DNA from 3 places in the Mesorhizobium sp. L2C066B000 genome. Region 2 is predicted to be linked to each of the others. Evidence: predicted binding sites of a transcription regulator. Region 2 holds the regulator's gene; each other region holds the start of a gene.
The links. Region 2 encodes PhoB, which activates phosphate uptake and scavenging genes when phosphate is short. Its sites were predicted from a motif close to TGTCATNNANCTGTCAT; they were not measured.
Positions count from the first base shown of each region.

Region 1: the regulator PhoB is predicted to act here: its motif matches at 2,382-2,398, upstream of X733_RS150335 (bifunctional 2',3'-cyclic-nucleotide 2'-phosphodiesterase/3'-nucleotidase).
Region 3: the regulator PhoB is predicted to act here: its motif matches at 1,667-1,683, upstream of ugpB (sn-glycerol-3-phosphate ABC transporter substrate-binding protein UgpB).

Region 1 is NZ_AYWZ01000006.1:46,232-51,453, reverse strand. It holds gene X733_RS150330 (cyclopropane-fatty-acyl-phospholipid synthase family protein) at 1-240, shown strand, start outside; gene X733_RS150335 (bifunctional 2',3'-cyclic-nucleotide 2'-phosphodiesterase/3'-nucleotidase) at 301-2,280, opposite strand; gene X733_RS150340 (NAD(P)/FAD-dependent oxidoreductase) at 2,421-3,686, opposite strand; gene X733_RS150345 (5-formyltetrahydrofolate cyclo-ligase) at 3,865-4,530, shown strand; gene X733_RS150350 (Lrp/AsnC family transcriptional regulator) at 4,527-5,000, opposite strand; gene ald (alanine dehydrogenase) at 5,156-5,222, shown strand, end outside.
Region 2 is NZ_AYWZ01000003.1:101,980-107,201, reverse strand. It holds gene xylF (D-xylose ABC transporter substrate-binding protein) at 1-1,041, opposite strand; gene X733_RS154635 (ROK family protein) at 1,307-2,542, shown strand; gene phoB (phosphate regulon transcriptional regulator PhoB) at 2,573-3,262, opposite strand; gene phoU (phosphate signaling complex protein PhoU) at 3,279-3,983, opposite strand; gene pstB (phosphate ABC transporter ATP-binding protein PstB) at 4,025-4,849, opposite strand; gene pstA (phosphate ABC transporter permease PstA) at 4,867-5,222, opposite strand, start outside.
Region 3 is NZ_AYWZ01000003.1:221,187-226,408, forward strand. It holds gene X733_RS154095 (EAL domain-containing protein) at 1-1,265, opposite strand, end outside; gene ugpB (sn-glycerol-3-phosphate ABC transporter substrate-binding protein UgpB) at 1,746-3,056, shown strand; gene ugpA (sn-glycerol-3-phosphate ABC transporter permease UgpA) at 3,128-4,012, shown strand; gene ugpE (sn-glycerol-3-phosphate ABC transporter permease UgpE) at 4,022-4,870, shown strand; gene X733_RS154075 (sn-glycerol-3-phosphate import ATP-binding protein UgpC) at 4,878-5,222, shown strand, end outside.

The sequences.
Region 1 (5,222 bases), on a different contig from region 2:
ATCCTGAAGACGCTGGGCAGCGACCATGGCCTTGCCCATCTGCGCGAGCGCGTCTTTCCGGACGACTATGCCCGCACGCTTGCCGAATGGCGCAACCGCTTCTGGGCGTCGTGGGAAAAGATCGTCCCGCTCGGCTTCGACGACCGCTTCAAGAAGCTTTGGGAATTTTATCTCCACTATTGCGAAGCCGGCTTTAGAGCCAGCTACATCGACGTGCGCCAAGTGGTCTACAAAGCCTGATCCGAAGCGTGATTGAGCGGGCGTATGCCCGCTCGTTTTCCCTGTTAGCTGCACGTTGCCTCAAAGCAGGATGCGATACTTCGCAAACCCGGATTCGCCCTCGCCGGCCGGCTCGATCTTGAGCGATTTCACTCCCGATATGAAATCCTTCGCTTTGGGGCCGGTCTCGAACACGACGCTGGTGCCGGGCAGCGGCGTGAACGACCAATTGTCGTCGGCCGAGGGGTTGATCGTGCCTTCGCTGACGACGTAGCGCACGATCACGTCGCGGTTGGTGTCCGGCGCCTCGTAGATGATCTTCGAGGCATTGATGTCGGGGAAATTGCCGCCACCGCCGGCGCGGTAATTGTTGGTGGCGACGACGAATTTCGCTGCCGGATCAATCGGCTTGCCGTCGAAGCTGAGGCCGACGATGCGGTTCGAGCCGGCATTGGCGACGCCACCCTTGGCATCGTATTTCGGCAGCTGCGACAGGTCTATTCCGTAGCTGACGCCATCGATCACATCGAAATTGTAGGACGGGAATTCGGTGTCGATGAGCGCCTGGTCGGCTTTGCCCGGCTCGATCTTCCTGAAAATGCCGGCCGACATTTCCAGCCATTCCTTCACTTGCGCGCCGGTGATTTCGACGGCACGAACCGTGTTCGGATAGAGATAGAGGTCGGCGACGTTCTTGATGGCGATGTCGCCCACCGGCACGTCGGTATAGTAGTCGGCGCCGTTGCGCCCGCCGGCCTTGAAGGGCGCCGCCGCCGACAGCAGCGGCACGTCCTTCCACTGCGTGCTTTTTAATATGTCCTTGAGGTACCAGCTCTGCGCCTGGTTGACGATCTGCACCGACGGATCGTCGGCGACCAGCGCGAAATAGGAATAGAGCGGCGCCGAGGTCTTGCCGACCGGTCGGCGGACATAGGCAAGTGTCGCCTCATGGTCCGCCTTCAGCGCATCGACGACGCGCTGGTCGTCCGCCACCGTCGGCTTGTTTGCCTTGTCGACGCGCTCGTAGATCGGCCTTGCCTCAGATGTGGCCGAGGCTACGCGCCATTTCGATCCGTCCCGTTCCAGAAGCAGATCGATCAGTCCCATATGCGAGCCCCAGAAACCGCCCATCACGGCGGGCTTGCCCTGCAGCGTGCCTTTCTCGGTGTCGACGCCATCGAGCGCCTGAAAATCCTTCTTGCCGGGGAAGACCAAATGCTGATGGCCGGTGAACACCGCATCGATGCCTTCGACGCCGGCGACGAAGAAGGAGGCGTTCTCCATGCCGTCGCCCTGCTTGATATCGATGCCGGAATGCGAGAGCGCGATGACGATGTCGGCGCCCTCCTCCTTGATCTGCGGCACCCATGCCCTGGCCGCCTCGACGATGTCGCGCGTCCTGACATTGCCTTCCAGGTTCTTCAGGTCCCAGACCATGATCTGCGGCGGCACGAAGCCGATGATGCCGATCTTGATCGGCTGCTCGACGCCCGACCCGTCCTTGATCTTCTTGTCGAGGATGACATAGGGCTTGAGGTAGAGCTTGTCGTCGCGCGGGTTGGCGGCAAGCTCGGTGCCGCGGATCAGATTGGCGCAGACGAACGGGAAATTGGCCCCGGCCAGCACCTTGTCGAGGAACGACAGGCCGTAATTGAACTCGTGATTGCCGAGCGTCGAGCATTCATAGCCCAGCAGGTTCATGCCCTTCATGATCGGATGCAGATCGCCTTCCTTGAGGCCCTTCTCATAGGCGATGTAATCGCCCATCGGATTGCCCTGCAAAAGATCGCCATTGTCGATCAGCATCGCATTGGTGGCTTCCTTGCGCACCGCCGCGATCAGTGAGGCCGTCCGCGACAGGCCCATCGTGTCGTTGGCTTTGTCTGCGTAGTAGTCGTAAGGCAGCACATTCACATGGATGTCGGTGGTCTCCATGATCCTCAGATGCGCCTGATTGGCCTGCGCGCGGGCGGAAAACGGATGCAGCATGATCAGCGCCCCGCTGGCGGCCGCACCGGCAAGCAAACTACGGCGGGAGACGGGGTAGTTGAGATGCGGCATTGGTTTTCCTTCCCAGCGACGTGACAAGATCCCAGCCCCGGGCGGAAGCTTCGCGCCGAAAACCGGCCATGTCCATCGGGAAGTCAGTCGATCAGCAAAAGGTGACGGCTGGATGAATATCCTTGGCCGCGGTTGAGAACTCAGCCCTTGTTATCATCGCCCTGGGTGATCAGCCGCGCGCTGCGCTGGCCGGTGAAATAGATCCATAGCCAGCTAAGCGACACCGAGAGCCGGTTGCGAAAACCGATCAGGAAGTAGATATGCGCCACGCCCCACAGCCACCAGGCAAGCCATCCCGTGAGCTTGATCCGGCCGAAATCGATCGCGGCTGCCCACTTTCCGATCGTCGCCAGGTCACCGGCATGTTTGTAGCGGAAAGGGCGCGGCGCGCTATCGCCGGCCAGCCGCGCCCTGATCGTCGCGGCAACATGCTTGCCCTCCTGCTTGGCCGAGGGCGCCACGCCTGGCACCGGCTTGCCGTCCGGCCGCAAGACATGCGCTGTGTCGCCGATGACGAAGATCTCCGGACTGTTCGGCACGGTCAGATCGGGCTCGACCATAACCCTGCCCGCCCGGTCCACCGGCGCGCCCAGCCACTCTCCCGCGGGCGAAGCCGCTACGCCGGCGGCCCACAGGATGGTTCGCGCCGGCAGATGCGTATCGCCAAAGACGACGCCTTCGGCATCGAGGCGCGTGACGGCGCGGCCAAGCTCGACCGTGACGCCCCGCCGCTCCAGCGCCTTGCGCGCATAGTCGGACAGCTTTGGCGCGAAATTGGCGAGGATCCTGTCTCCGGCCTCGACCAGCACCACACGCGCCTCACGCGTGTCGATGTTGCGGAATTCGCCGCGCAGCGTTTCGTGCGCGAGTTCGACAATGGTGCCGGCAAGCTCCACGCCGGTCGGGCCGCCGCCGACGATGACCAGTGTCAGCAGTGCCTGGCGCTTGGCCGGATCGGTCTCGCGCTCGGCCTGCTCGAAGGCGAGCAGGATGCGCCGGCGAATGGTGGTTGCGTCTTCAAGCGTCTTCAGCCCAGGCGCGAAAGGCTCCCATTCGTCGTGGCCGAAATAAGCATGACGCGCGCCGGTGGCGAGCACCAGCGTGTCGTAGGGAACAGAACTGCCGTCCTCAAGCAGCACGCGTTTGCCTGGACGGTCGACGCCGGTGACGTTGCCGAGCAGGGTCGTCACGTCCTCGCGCTTGCGCAGCAGATGACGGATCGGCCAGGCGACTTCCGAGGTCGCCAGCGAGGTGGTCGCCACCTGGTAGAGCAGCGGCTGGAAAAGGTGATGGTTGCGCTTGTCGATCATGGTGATGCGCACGGGTGCGCCGGCCAGCGCCCGGGTGAGTTCGAGACCGCCGAACCCTGCGCCGACGACAACGACATGATGGCTGGTTTCACTCATCGCATTCACCCCTGTTTGTCTCCCTTTATCTAGTGATTTTTGTGCACCGCAACAATGTCGCGGCGAGCTAGATTGCCGCTTAAGGCTGCCCAGGACTCGTCGCCGGATGTCGCGAATGCCTATGTCGGCAAGCATGGACGGGTATAGCCTTGCAGGGCTGGAACCACGGGAGTGAAGCATGGCCAACGACGATGACAAAGATGGCAAAGGGCGGGCGCAATATTCTTCGCCGCCTTGCTTCATGCACGAACTCGATCCGGAATTTCGCGCGCCATTGACCGACTGGACCGATGTGCGCCGTTGGCGCAAGGCCGAGCGCGAGCGTCTGATCGCGGCACGGTTGGCGGTTTCCGCCGATGCGCGGGTGGCGATGTCGCGGGCTATCGCCGAAGGGCTCGACGCGGCAATCGGCGACATTGCCGGCCGCATGGTCAGCCTCTATTGGCCGTTTCGCGGCGAGCCGGACCTGCGGCCGTGGATGGCGTCGATCAACGAACGCGGCGGCCGCACGGCGCTGCCCATCGTGATCGAGAAAGGCCAGCCGCTGATCTTCCGCGCTTATGTACCCGGCGACCGGCTGGAAAAAGGCATCTGGAACATCCCGATCCCGGCCGAAGGCGAGCCGGTGCTGCCCGACATCGTCATCTCGCCGATCGTCGGCATCGACCCGCGAAACTACCGCCTGGGCTATGGCGGTGGCTTCTTCGACCGCACGCTGGCTGCCATGCCGTTCAAGCCATTGGTCATCGGCGTCGGCTACGAACTGCAGCGCATAGCCACCATCTACCCGCAGCCACACGACATCCCGATGGACCGGCTCGTCACCGAGGCTGCTCAGGGCTAGGCCAGTTCCGGCTTCATCCCCATCGCCGTGCGATCGACGATCTCGCGCAGGGCAAAGGATGAGTTGATCTTGGTCACATGCGGCATCGCCGACAGCCACTCCTTGTGGATGCGCTCATAGTCGACCAGATCCTTGGCGGCGATGCGCAGGATATAGTCGTATTCGCCCGACATCAGGTGGCACGACAGCACATTCGGGCAGCGCTTGATCGCCGCCTCGAAATCCGACAGCGTCTTTTCGAACTGTCCCGACAGCGATATGTGCACGATCGCCGTCATCTGGTGACCGAGCGCTGCATTCGAAAGCCGGGCGTGATAGCCGCGGATGGTGCCGGATTTCTCCAGATTGTCGAGCCGGCGCGAACAGGCCGACTGCGACAGGCCGACCCTTTCGGCGAGCGCCGCATTGGGTATGCGGCCATCCTTCTGCAGTGCCTCGAGAATGGCGATATCGATCCTGTCGAGCGGCATTTCTCGTGATTCCTGCGAAATTTCCTTGATTTCGCGCAACGATTATCGAAACGCGTGACCCCGCGCAAGCGCATTCGCAAACACCTGCGCAACGATTTGTGGTTCACTCGGTTGATACAGGGAACGAGCCCGAAGGGCCGGATCAGGAGAAGACTATGCGCGTCGGTTGCCCCAAGGAAATCAAGAACCACGAATACCGCGTCGGCCTGACGCCGGGCTCCG
Region 2 (5,222 bases):
TCAGTTGCAAGCCGCGACGCTGCCGGCGGCGACGCCCGTGCAGACTTCGTCCTTCTTGATCCAGCCGGCGTCGATGACGACGTTGAGGTTGTCCTTGGTGATCGCGACGGGGGTCAGGAACAGCGACTTGACGGTGTTGCCGCCAGGCGTGGTGAAGTCCTTGGCGCCGGCAATGTCGCCCGTCTTCTTGCCATCGGCAAGCTGCGAGGCGATCTCGGCGGCGTTCTTGCCGAGTTCGCGCGCGTCCTTCCACACCGACACCGTCTGCGTGCCGAGCGCGATGCGGTTCAGAGCGGCATGGTCGCCGTCCTGGCCCGAGACCGGAACCGTTCCGGCAAGGCCCTGCGCCGTCAGCGCGGCGACAACGCCGCCGGCGGTGCCGTCATTGGCCGCAACCACGGCATCGACCTTGTTGTCATTGGCGGTCAGGAACTGTTCCATGTTCTTCTGGGCATTGGCCGGCAGCCAGCCATCGGTATAGGCCTCGCCGACATTCTTGATCTTGCCCGAGTCGATGGCTTCCTTGAGCACTTCCATCGAGCCCGAGAACAGGAAATCGGCATTCGGATCCGAGCCCGAGCCCTTGATGAAGACATAGTTGCCTTCGGGCTTCGCCTTGAACACTTCGCGGGCCTGCATGCGGCCGACTTCCTTGTTGTCGAAGGTCAGGTAGAAGACGTCCTTGTTCTCGATCAGGCGGTCATAGCCGACGACCGGAATGCCTTCGTCCAGCGCCTTCTGCACCGCCGGGCCGATGGCCGAGGCGTCCTGCGCCAGGATGATCAGCGAGTTGGCGCCCTGCGAGATCAGGCTTTCGACGTCGGTCAGCTGCTTGCCGGGATTGGACTGCGCGTCGGCCGAAATGTACTTGTCGCCGGCAGCCTCGATCGCCGTTTTCATCGCCGCCTCGTCGGTCTTCCAGCGCTCTTCCTGGAAGTTCGACCACGACACGCCGATGACCTTGTCCTTCGCCTGCGCGACCGACACCAGCGCCAGCGACATGGCGACACCCGCCATCATGGCGGCTGCAAATCTGTTCATCATAATCCTCCCTGCGCCGCGTGCGGCGCGACAAAACTGGCCCGAGGGCCGGCACACAGAGGCCCTATTTTTTCGAGCCTCGAAAAAATACTGGTTCAATGATAAGGCGCTGTCAACATCGATTCTGATGGATTCTGATGGCCTTGCCGAATTTTTTCGAGGTCCGCAATAAACAATGACAGGGCTGCCGGCGTCTGCCAATATTTGGCTGGTGCCGTCGAACGCCTTCACTATCATGAGGCGCGAGGAGGCCGGGAGGAAACAAATGTCGGTTGGAATCCGCCACGACGATCTGCGCCGTCGCAACCGTGCGATGGTGATTTCAGCCGTGCGCCGGGCCGGCCAGCCGTCGCGGACCGAGATTGCGGCGACTACCGGCCTCAGCCACTCGACCATATCGGCAATCTCGTCTGATCTGATTCAAGAAGGCATCCTGATTGAAGGCAAACCTGGCGAGACCGGCGCACTGAAACGCGGCCGGCCGCAGGTGGGCCTTGGTCTCAACCCGGAAGCGGCGGCGGTGATGACCGTCGTGCTGTCGCTCAATTTCCTGTCCGTCACCGTCATCGACTATGCCGGCCACGTCGTCGCCGAGGAACAGCGCCGGCTGGACACGCTGACCAAGCCGCGCGACGAGCTGATTGGCGAATGCGTAGCAATCGTCCGGCGGCGGCTTGAGGATCCCGACCTCGATGTCCAGAGCATCGCCCGCATTGCCATGGGCATCCAGGGCATCACCGATTCGCAGGCGCGCGCCATGCTGTGGTCGCCGATCACGCCACTGACCGACATTGCCTTCGCCGACATGTTGGAAGCGGAATTCGGCATTCCTGCCACCATGGAGAACGATTGCAACATGATGGCGGTGGCGCTGCAATGGCGCCAGCCCGAGCGCTACCGCGACAATTTTATCGCCATCCTCTTATCGCACGGCATCGGCATGGGCCTGGTGCTGAAAGGCGAACTGTTCACCGGCACCCATTCCTCGGGCGGCGAGTTCGGCCACATGATCCACCGTCCGGGCGGCGCGCTCTGCCGCTGCGGGCGGCGCGGCTGCGTCGAGGCCTATGCCGGAAACTACGCCATCTGGCGCAGCGCCAAAATGATGAGCGAAGATGCCGAGCCGGTCGATATCGGCGACGCTGATATGCGCGCACTCGCCGCGCGCGCCCGCGAAACCGATGGCCCGGAGCGCGAAGCCTATCGCAAGGCCGGTGAGGCGCTCGGCTTCGGCCTCGGCAGCCTGTTTGCGCTGATCGACCCGGCGCCTGTCGCCATGGTTGGCGTCAGCGCCGCCGCCTTCGACCTGATCGAGCCGGCATTGCGCGAAGCGATCGCCCAGACCGCCGGCGGCCAGCACTCGAAATCGATCTCCTTCGACACCGAGCCCAACGAGCTGCCGCTGATCCGCGAAGGCTGTGCCATGCGCGCGCTCGGCTTCGTCGATCAGGAGATTTTCGCGCCGGGCATTCAGGCCAAATCCGGCAAGCATGTCGCCTGAATGGCCGGCAACGGCGCGACGCGCAGCATCCTAGTCTTCCCTGATCGCGTAGCCGGCGCCGCGAATGGTACGGATGACATCCGGCATGCGGCCGTTGTTGACCGCTTTGCGTAAGCGCCCGACATGGACGTCGACGGTTCGCTCGTCGATGTAGATCGTCTCGCCCCAGACATTGTCGAGCAGCTGGCTGCGCGAGAACACGCGGCCGGGATGGCGCATCATGAATTCGAGCAGCCGGAACTCGGTCGGTCCGAGCCTGATCTCGCTCTTCTTGCGGTAGACACGGTGCGACTCGCGGTCGAGCACGATGTCGCCGACCTTGAGCACGCTGGACAGCACTTCCGGCTTGGCCCGGCGCAGCAGCGCCTTCACGCGCGCCATGAACTCCGGCGTCGAGAATGGCTTGACCAGATAGTCGTCGGCACCGGTGGACAGGCCGCGCACGCGATCGCTTTCCTCACCGCGCGCGGTCAGCATGATGATCGGCAGCCGCTCGGTTTCGGGCCGCACTCTAAGCCGCCGGCAGAGCTCGATGCCGGAAACAGCGGGCACCATCCAGTCGAGCACCAGGAGATCGGGCACGTTTTCCTGCAGGCGGATCTCGGCCTCGTCGCCGCGTGTCACCACCTCGACGTGATAGCCTTCGGATTCGAGGTTGTAGCGGAGGAGCACGCCTAGCGGCTCCTCGTCCTCCACGACCATGATGCGTGGCGCGATCATAGGCAGTTCACCCTCATCAGGCCGGCGTGGCCATCGCCGTCTCGTCCTGCTTCGGACGATTGGCGGGCAATTGCTGGCCGGTCAGCACATAATACGCATTTTCGGCGATGTTGGTGACATGATCGCCGATGCGCTCAAGATTCTTGGCGCAGAACAAGAGATGCGTGCAGGCGGTGATGTTGCGAGGGTCTTCCATCATGTAGGTCAAGAGCTCACGAAACACGGACGTGTATTTGACGTCGATGCGCTCGTCGTCATTCCTGAGTTTTGCAAGAGCTGCCGCATCGGTGGCGGCATATTCCTCGACGACGCCTTGCACCTGGATCAGCACCAGCTGCGCCATGGCATCGATGGAGTGCGAGAGGTCGCGCGGCGTGACGCTCAAGCCCACGGTGCCGACGCGTTTGGCGATGTTCTTGGCGAGATCGCCGATGCGCTCGAGGTCGCCGGCCATGCGGATCGAGCCGACCACGGCGCGCAGATCGTTGGCCATCGGCTGGCGCTTGGCGATCAGCGTGATGGCGCGGTCGTCCAGTTCGCGCTGGCGCGCATCCATGATGGCGTCGTCGGAAACGACACGCTGTGCCAGCGCATTGTCCGAATTGAGCAGCGCCCTGGTCGAGCCGCTGACCATCGAGCCTGCCAGATCGCCCATGTCGCGGATCAGCTTGCTGATCTGCCCGAGCTCTTCATCGAAGGAGGCGACGGTATGTTCACCCATGATCTTGGTCCTCGTGCCTGAAAATTCACCCGCCGGACGGCTCAGCCGAAGCGGCCGGTAATGTAGTCCTGGGTGCGCTTGTCGTCGGGGTTGGTGAACATCTTGTCGGTGGCGCCCTCCTCGACGAGATAGCCGAGATGGAACATCGCTGTACGCTGCGACACGCGCGCCGCCTGCTGCATCGAGTGGGTGACGATGACGATCGTGTAGTTCTGGCGCAGTTCGTCGATCAGCTCCTCGACACGGGCGGTGGCGATCGGATCGAGCGCCGAGCAGGGCTCGTCCATCAGGATCACCTCCGGCGACACGGCGATGGCGCGCGCGATGCACAGGCGCTGCTGCTGGCCGCCGGACAGGCCGGTGCCGGGCTCCTGCAGGCGGTCCTTGACCTCGTTCCAGATCGCAGCCTTCTTCAGGCTCTGCTCGACGATCTGGTCCATGTCGGACTTGCGCTTGGCCAGCCCATGGATGCGCGGGCCGTAGGCGACGTTCTCGTAGATCGACTTCGGGAACGGGTTGGGTTTCTGGAACACCATGCCGACGCGGGCGCGCAGTTCGACGACATCGATGTTCTTGTCGTAGATGTCGTCTTCATCGAGCGTGATCTTGCCGGTCACCCGCGCCGAATCGATGGTGTCGTTCATGCGGTTGAGGCAGCGCAGGAAGGTCGACTTGCCGCAGCCGGACGGGCCGATCAGCGCCGTCACCTGGTTCTGGCGGACGTCTAGATTGACGTCGAACAACGCCTGCTTCTCGCCGTAGAAGACGCCGACCTTGTCGCCGCGCATCTTGATGACTTCGTTCGACTTGGCGTTCATTTTGTCGCCCACTGCATTCTCAAGGGACTGTTCGGTCATGATGTTCATACCAAATTGCCTTTTTTCTACCAGCGCCGCTCGAACCGGCGCCGAAGCACGATCGCGGTGATGTTCATGGCCATGAGGAAGACGAGCAGGATGATGATGGCGCCGGACATGCGCTCGACAAAAGCGCGCTCAGCCTCGTTTGCCCACATGTAGATCTGCACCGGCAGCGCGGTCGCCGGATCGAAAGGCGTCGTCGGATAATCGGCGACGAAAGCGACCATGCCGATCAAGAGCAGCGGTGCTGTCTCGCCGAGCGCACGCGCCAGGCCGATGATGGTGCCGGTAAGGATGCCTGGGGCGGCAAGCGGCAGGATGTGGTGGAACACCATCTGCATCTTGGAGGCGCCGAGCCCGAGCGCTGCCGAGCGGATCG
Region 3 (5,222 bases), 120 kb from region 2:
ATGGCATCGCCGGCGCCGTGCCCGAACAGGTCGTTCACTTCCTTGAAGCGGTCGAGGTCTAGCAGCAGCAGCGCAAGATGCCCACCCTTGCCGCCGCGGTCCATTGCGGCAATTTCGGCCTCGAGCCGGCCGGAGAAACTGCGGCGGTTGGGGAGCCCGGTCAGCGGGTCGAAATGGGCGAGGCGCAGGATCTCCTGCTCGGCCTTCCTGCGTTCGCGGATGTCGCGCACGGCGACCACGCTGTGCCGCTTGCCGCAATAGTCGATGCTTCTGGCGATAAGTTCGACGGGGATGGTGGCGCCGTCATGGGCTCTGAGTTCGGCTTCCTGTGCCTGTCCGCTGCAGTCGGACATGCCGGCCGCGGTGCGTTCGCCGAAGAGGTCGCCAAGCAGCATCGCGTTCAGCACTTCCGGCGCAATGCCGGTGAGTGCCGCGATGCTGTCATTGGCGCTGACGATGCGGGCGCCGTCGCAGACGATCAGCCCCTCGACGGCGGCGTTGGCGAGGCCGTGCATGCGCTCGGCCTCGAGCTTGTGACGCCGGAAGCGAAGGTCGATCCACAATGCTGCGGCTGAAAGCACCAGGATAGCCATGCTGACTGCAGCGGCGGCGAAGGCCTGCGACACCGGTTCGACCGTGAACTGCGATATCTCGATGGAGGAGTCCGGGAAGATCGACACCGCGCCCATGGCGATGAAGTGCAGGCTGCAGATCGCCAGCGTCAACAGGATGGCGGCGGCGATTGTGGCCTGCATGGACGGCCGTCGCAACACGACCAGCAGCGCCAGCGCGGCGAGGGTGACGCCTGTCAGCACCGAGACGCCGACCAGCAGCGGGTTCCAGACGATGCGCCCTTCGACCTCGAAGGCGGCCATGCCGATATAGTGCATGGCGGCGATACCAGCGCCGAGGACCGCGCCGCCGACCAGAGGGTAGTCGATGCCCCGGCGCAAGGTGGCGATCCACATGCCCGCAGCGGTCAGGGCGACGGAACCGGCGAGCGAAAGCGCCGACATTTCCGTATTGTAGGCGTTGGGGATTCCGGGAGAAAAGGCAAGCATTGCGATGAAATGCGTCGCCCAGATACCGAAGCCGGTGGAAGTGGCTGCTATCATCAGCCAGGTATAGCGGTTGCGCTCGCTCGAGCGGTCGACATGGCGAAGCAGGTTGACCGCCGAGAAGGAAGAAATACCGCAAATGAGCGCTGCCAGTGCGACCAGTCTCAGATCGTGCTCATGCACGATACAATTATAGACCGTCAGCATCTCGCCCCACCTGCTCTCCCACAGCAATCAAGCCGTCCACTTGATTAGTATGCCACGCTTGACGAAGAATCGGTTATGCGAACTACAACTACAGCGGGTTTTTCGGGTTGTACGTTGCGGCGATCCTGTTCTCATTCCAGACGCACGGTTACAGCAGCGCCTGGCGCGATGCCGCTCGGCCGATCTCGATCTGGCCGAGCGCCGGTTTGGCGGCCGCACGGTGCAGGTGCGTGGCGCTGTCACGCGGGCCCTTCACGCATCGCTGGGCGGTCGGCGATCCTTGCAGGCCCACCATGCCCCATTCTATCGCTGAGCCGGCTTGGCATTTCTCTCTGTCCTCGTTGCAAGGCGAGGGGGCGCGAAGTTAGCCGGGTATGAAATTCACGAAACAGCAACAAATCCGTTGTCCGATTGTCATCAGCGACACATATTGCGTTCGCGGGAGCGCCCCTTTCGCCAATGACAAACGGGAGATGAAACATGAAGTTGTTCGGCTTTGCGGCCGGTGTTGCCGCCACCTTGACCCTGCTTTCCACCACCTCCGCCTTCACCGCCACCCAGATCAGTTGGTGGCATGCAATGACCGGCGCCAATGCCGAGGTGGTCGACAAGATCGCCAAGGATTTCAATGCCAGCCAGAGCGACTATGAAATTCTCCCTGTTTTCAAGGGCACCTATCCCGAAACGCTGAATGCCGGCATCGCTGCCTTTCGTGCGGGGCAAGCGCCCGACATCATCCAGGTGTTCGACGTGGGTACCGGCGTCATGATGGCCGCCGAAGGTGCGATCAAGCCGGTGGCCGATGTGCTGACCAGCGCCGGCGTGACCTTCGACAAGAGCCAGTATTTGCCCGGCATCGTCGGCTACTATTCGAAGCCGGACGGGACCATGCTGTCCTTCCCCTATAATTCCTCGTCGCCCATCCTCTACTACAACAAGGATATCTTCCAGAAGGCCGGGCTTGATGTGAACAATCCGCCAAAGACCTGGAACGAGGTGTGGGAAGCCGCCAAGAAGATCAAGGCGAGCGGCGCCGCTTCCTGCGGCTATACCTCGACCTGGTTGACCTGGATCCACCTTGAGGCCTTCGCTGCCTGGAATGACGTTTCCTATGGCACCAACCAGAACGGACTTGCCGGAACCGACGTCGAGCTCAAGATCAATGCGCCGATCTTCGTCAATCATTTCCAGGCGCTCGCCGACCTGGCCAAGGACGGCACCTTCAAATATGGCGGCCGTACATCCGAAGCCAAGCAGATCTTTCTTGCCGGAGAATGCGGCATCTTCACCGAATCGTCGGGGGGTCTCGGTGACATCGTCAAGTCGGGCATGAACTACGGCATCGGCCAGCTTCCCTATGATAGTGACGCCAAGGGCGCGCCCCAGAACACCACGCCGGGCGGCGCCAGCCTGTGGGTGTTCGGCAACAAATCGGACGAGGAATACAAGGGCGTCGCGGCGTTCTTCTCCCACCTGTCCAAGACCGAAGTGCAGGAGTATCTGCATCAGAAGTCGGGTTATCTGCCGGTGACGCTCGCTGCCTATGAGGCGACCAAGAAGTCCGGCTTCTATGACAAGAACCCGGGCCGTGAGACGCCGATCCTGCAGATGCTGGGCAAGGCGCCGACCGAGAACTCGAAGGGCGTGCGCCTCGTCAACCTGCCGCAGGTGCGCGACATCGAGAATGAGGAGTTCGAGAAGATGCTGGCCGGCCAGCAGACTGCGCAGCAGGCGCTCGACAACGCGGTCGCACGCGGCAACAAGGCGATTCAGGAAGCGATCGGAAACTGAAGCGATTTGTCAGTTGAACCTCGTCCACGCGGACCCGCGTGGACGATTTCCTGAATAGCGAGGGAATCACCCTGTCTCCACGCGTCGTCTTCCCCAACAAGACCCTGCCTTACCTGCTGGTGGCGCCGCAACTCGCCATTACGCTGATCTTTTTCTACTGGCCGACCGGGCAGGCGCTCTACCAGTCGATGCTTAGGGAAGACCCGTTCGGGCTGAAGAGCAAGTTCGTCGGGCTCGCCAACTTTCGCAAGGTGCTGGCCGACCCGGCCTACCTCAACTCGATCAAAGTCACGCTGGTGTTCTCTCTGGCGACCGCGATCGTCGCCATGGGTGTGGCCCTGTTGCTTGCCGTCATGGCCGAGAAGGTGGTGCGCGGCAGAGGCCTTTATCGCACGCTGCTGATCTGGCCGTATGCGGTGGCGCCGGCGATTGCCGGCATGTTGTGGCTGTTTCTGTTCAACCCCTCGATCGGTTCGCTGGCCTACGCCTTGAGAGGTCTCGGCATCGCCTGGGATCCCTTGCTTAACGGAAACCAAGCCATGATCCTGCTGGTATCTGCGGCTGCCTGGAAGCAGATCAGCTACAATTTCCTGTTCTTCGTCGCCGGGCTGCAGGCGGTGCCGAAGACGTTGATAGAGGCGGCGGCCATGGACGGCGCCGGGGAGACGAAGCGCTTCTGGACCATCGTCTTCCCGCTGCTCGCACCGACGACCTTCTTCCTGCTGGTCGTCAACACTGTCTATGCGCTGTTCGACACTTTCGGTATCGTTCATGCCGTCACCGGCGGCGGGCCAGGCAAGGCCACCGAGACGCTGGTCTACAAGGTCTACAATGACGGTTTCGTCAATTTGATCCTCGGCGATTCGGCCGCGCAGTCGGTCATCCTGATGGTCATCGTCATCTCACTCACGGCCATCCAGTTCCGCTATGTGGAACGCAAAGTCCACTACGGTTGAGCGCGAGCGATGATTGGTCAGTCCCCGCTTCGCGCCCTCATCGCCCACGCCGTGCTCATCCTGGGCATCCTGATCGTCGCTTTCCCGATCTACTACACCTTCGTTGCCTCCACGCAGACGCTGCAGACCATCCTCAAGCCGCCATTGCCTCTTTTGCCCGGCGACCAGGTCTGGAACAATTACAGCGAGGCGCTGTTCGGCGGTGTCGGCCGCATCGGCGGCGTCAGTGTCGGCCGATTGCTGCTCAACACCACGATCATGGCGCTCGGCATCGCGGTGGGGAAGATTTTCATCTCGATCCTTTCGGCCTATGCGATCGTGTTCTTCCGTTTTCCGCTTCGGATGGTCTTCTTCTGGCTGATCTTCATCACACTGATGCTTCCCGTCGAGGTGCGCATCCTGCCGACCTACAAGGTGATGGTCGATCTCGGCATGATCGACACCTATGCCGGCCTGATCATTCCGCTGATCGCCTCGGCCACCGCCACGCTTCTGTTTCGCCAGTTCTTTATGACCATCCCAGGTGAGTTGGTGGAAGCGGCGCGTGTCGACGGCGCCGGACCATGGCGCTTCTTTTTCGACATCCTGCTGCCGCTGTCGCGCACCAACATCGCAGCACTGTTCGTCATCCTCTTCATCTATGGCTGGACGCAGTACCTGTGGCCGCTGCTCGTCACCAACAGCAACGACATGAACACCATCGTCATCGCACTTAGAAAGATGGTTTCCTTCGCCGATGCCGATACCCAATGGCATCTGGTCATGGTCACCGCGATGCTGGCCATACTGCCGCCGATCCTGATCGTGGTGCTGATGCAACGCTGGTTCGTGCGCGGACTTGTCGATTCCGAAAAGTGAGAAGCCGATGGCGACCGTCGATCTGAAGGATGTGAAGAAGGTCTATCCCAGCGGCGTCGAGGCGGTGAGGGGTGTCTCCATCGCCATTCCCGACAAGGAGCTTTGCGTGCTGGTTGGGCCGTCCGGCTGCGGCAAGTCCACGCTGCTGCGGATGATCGCCGGGCTTGAGACCATTTCTTCCGGCACCGTCGCCATCGACGGCAAGATCGTCAACACGATCGGTCCGACCGAGCGCGACATCGCCATGGTGTTCCAGAACTATGCGCTCTATCCACATATGAAGGTCTACGACAACATGGCCTACGGGTTGCGCAACCGGGGTACTCCCAAGGACGAGATCGACAGCAGGGTT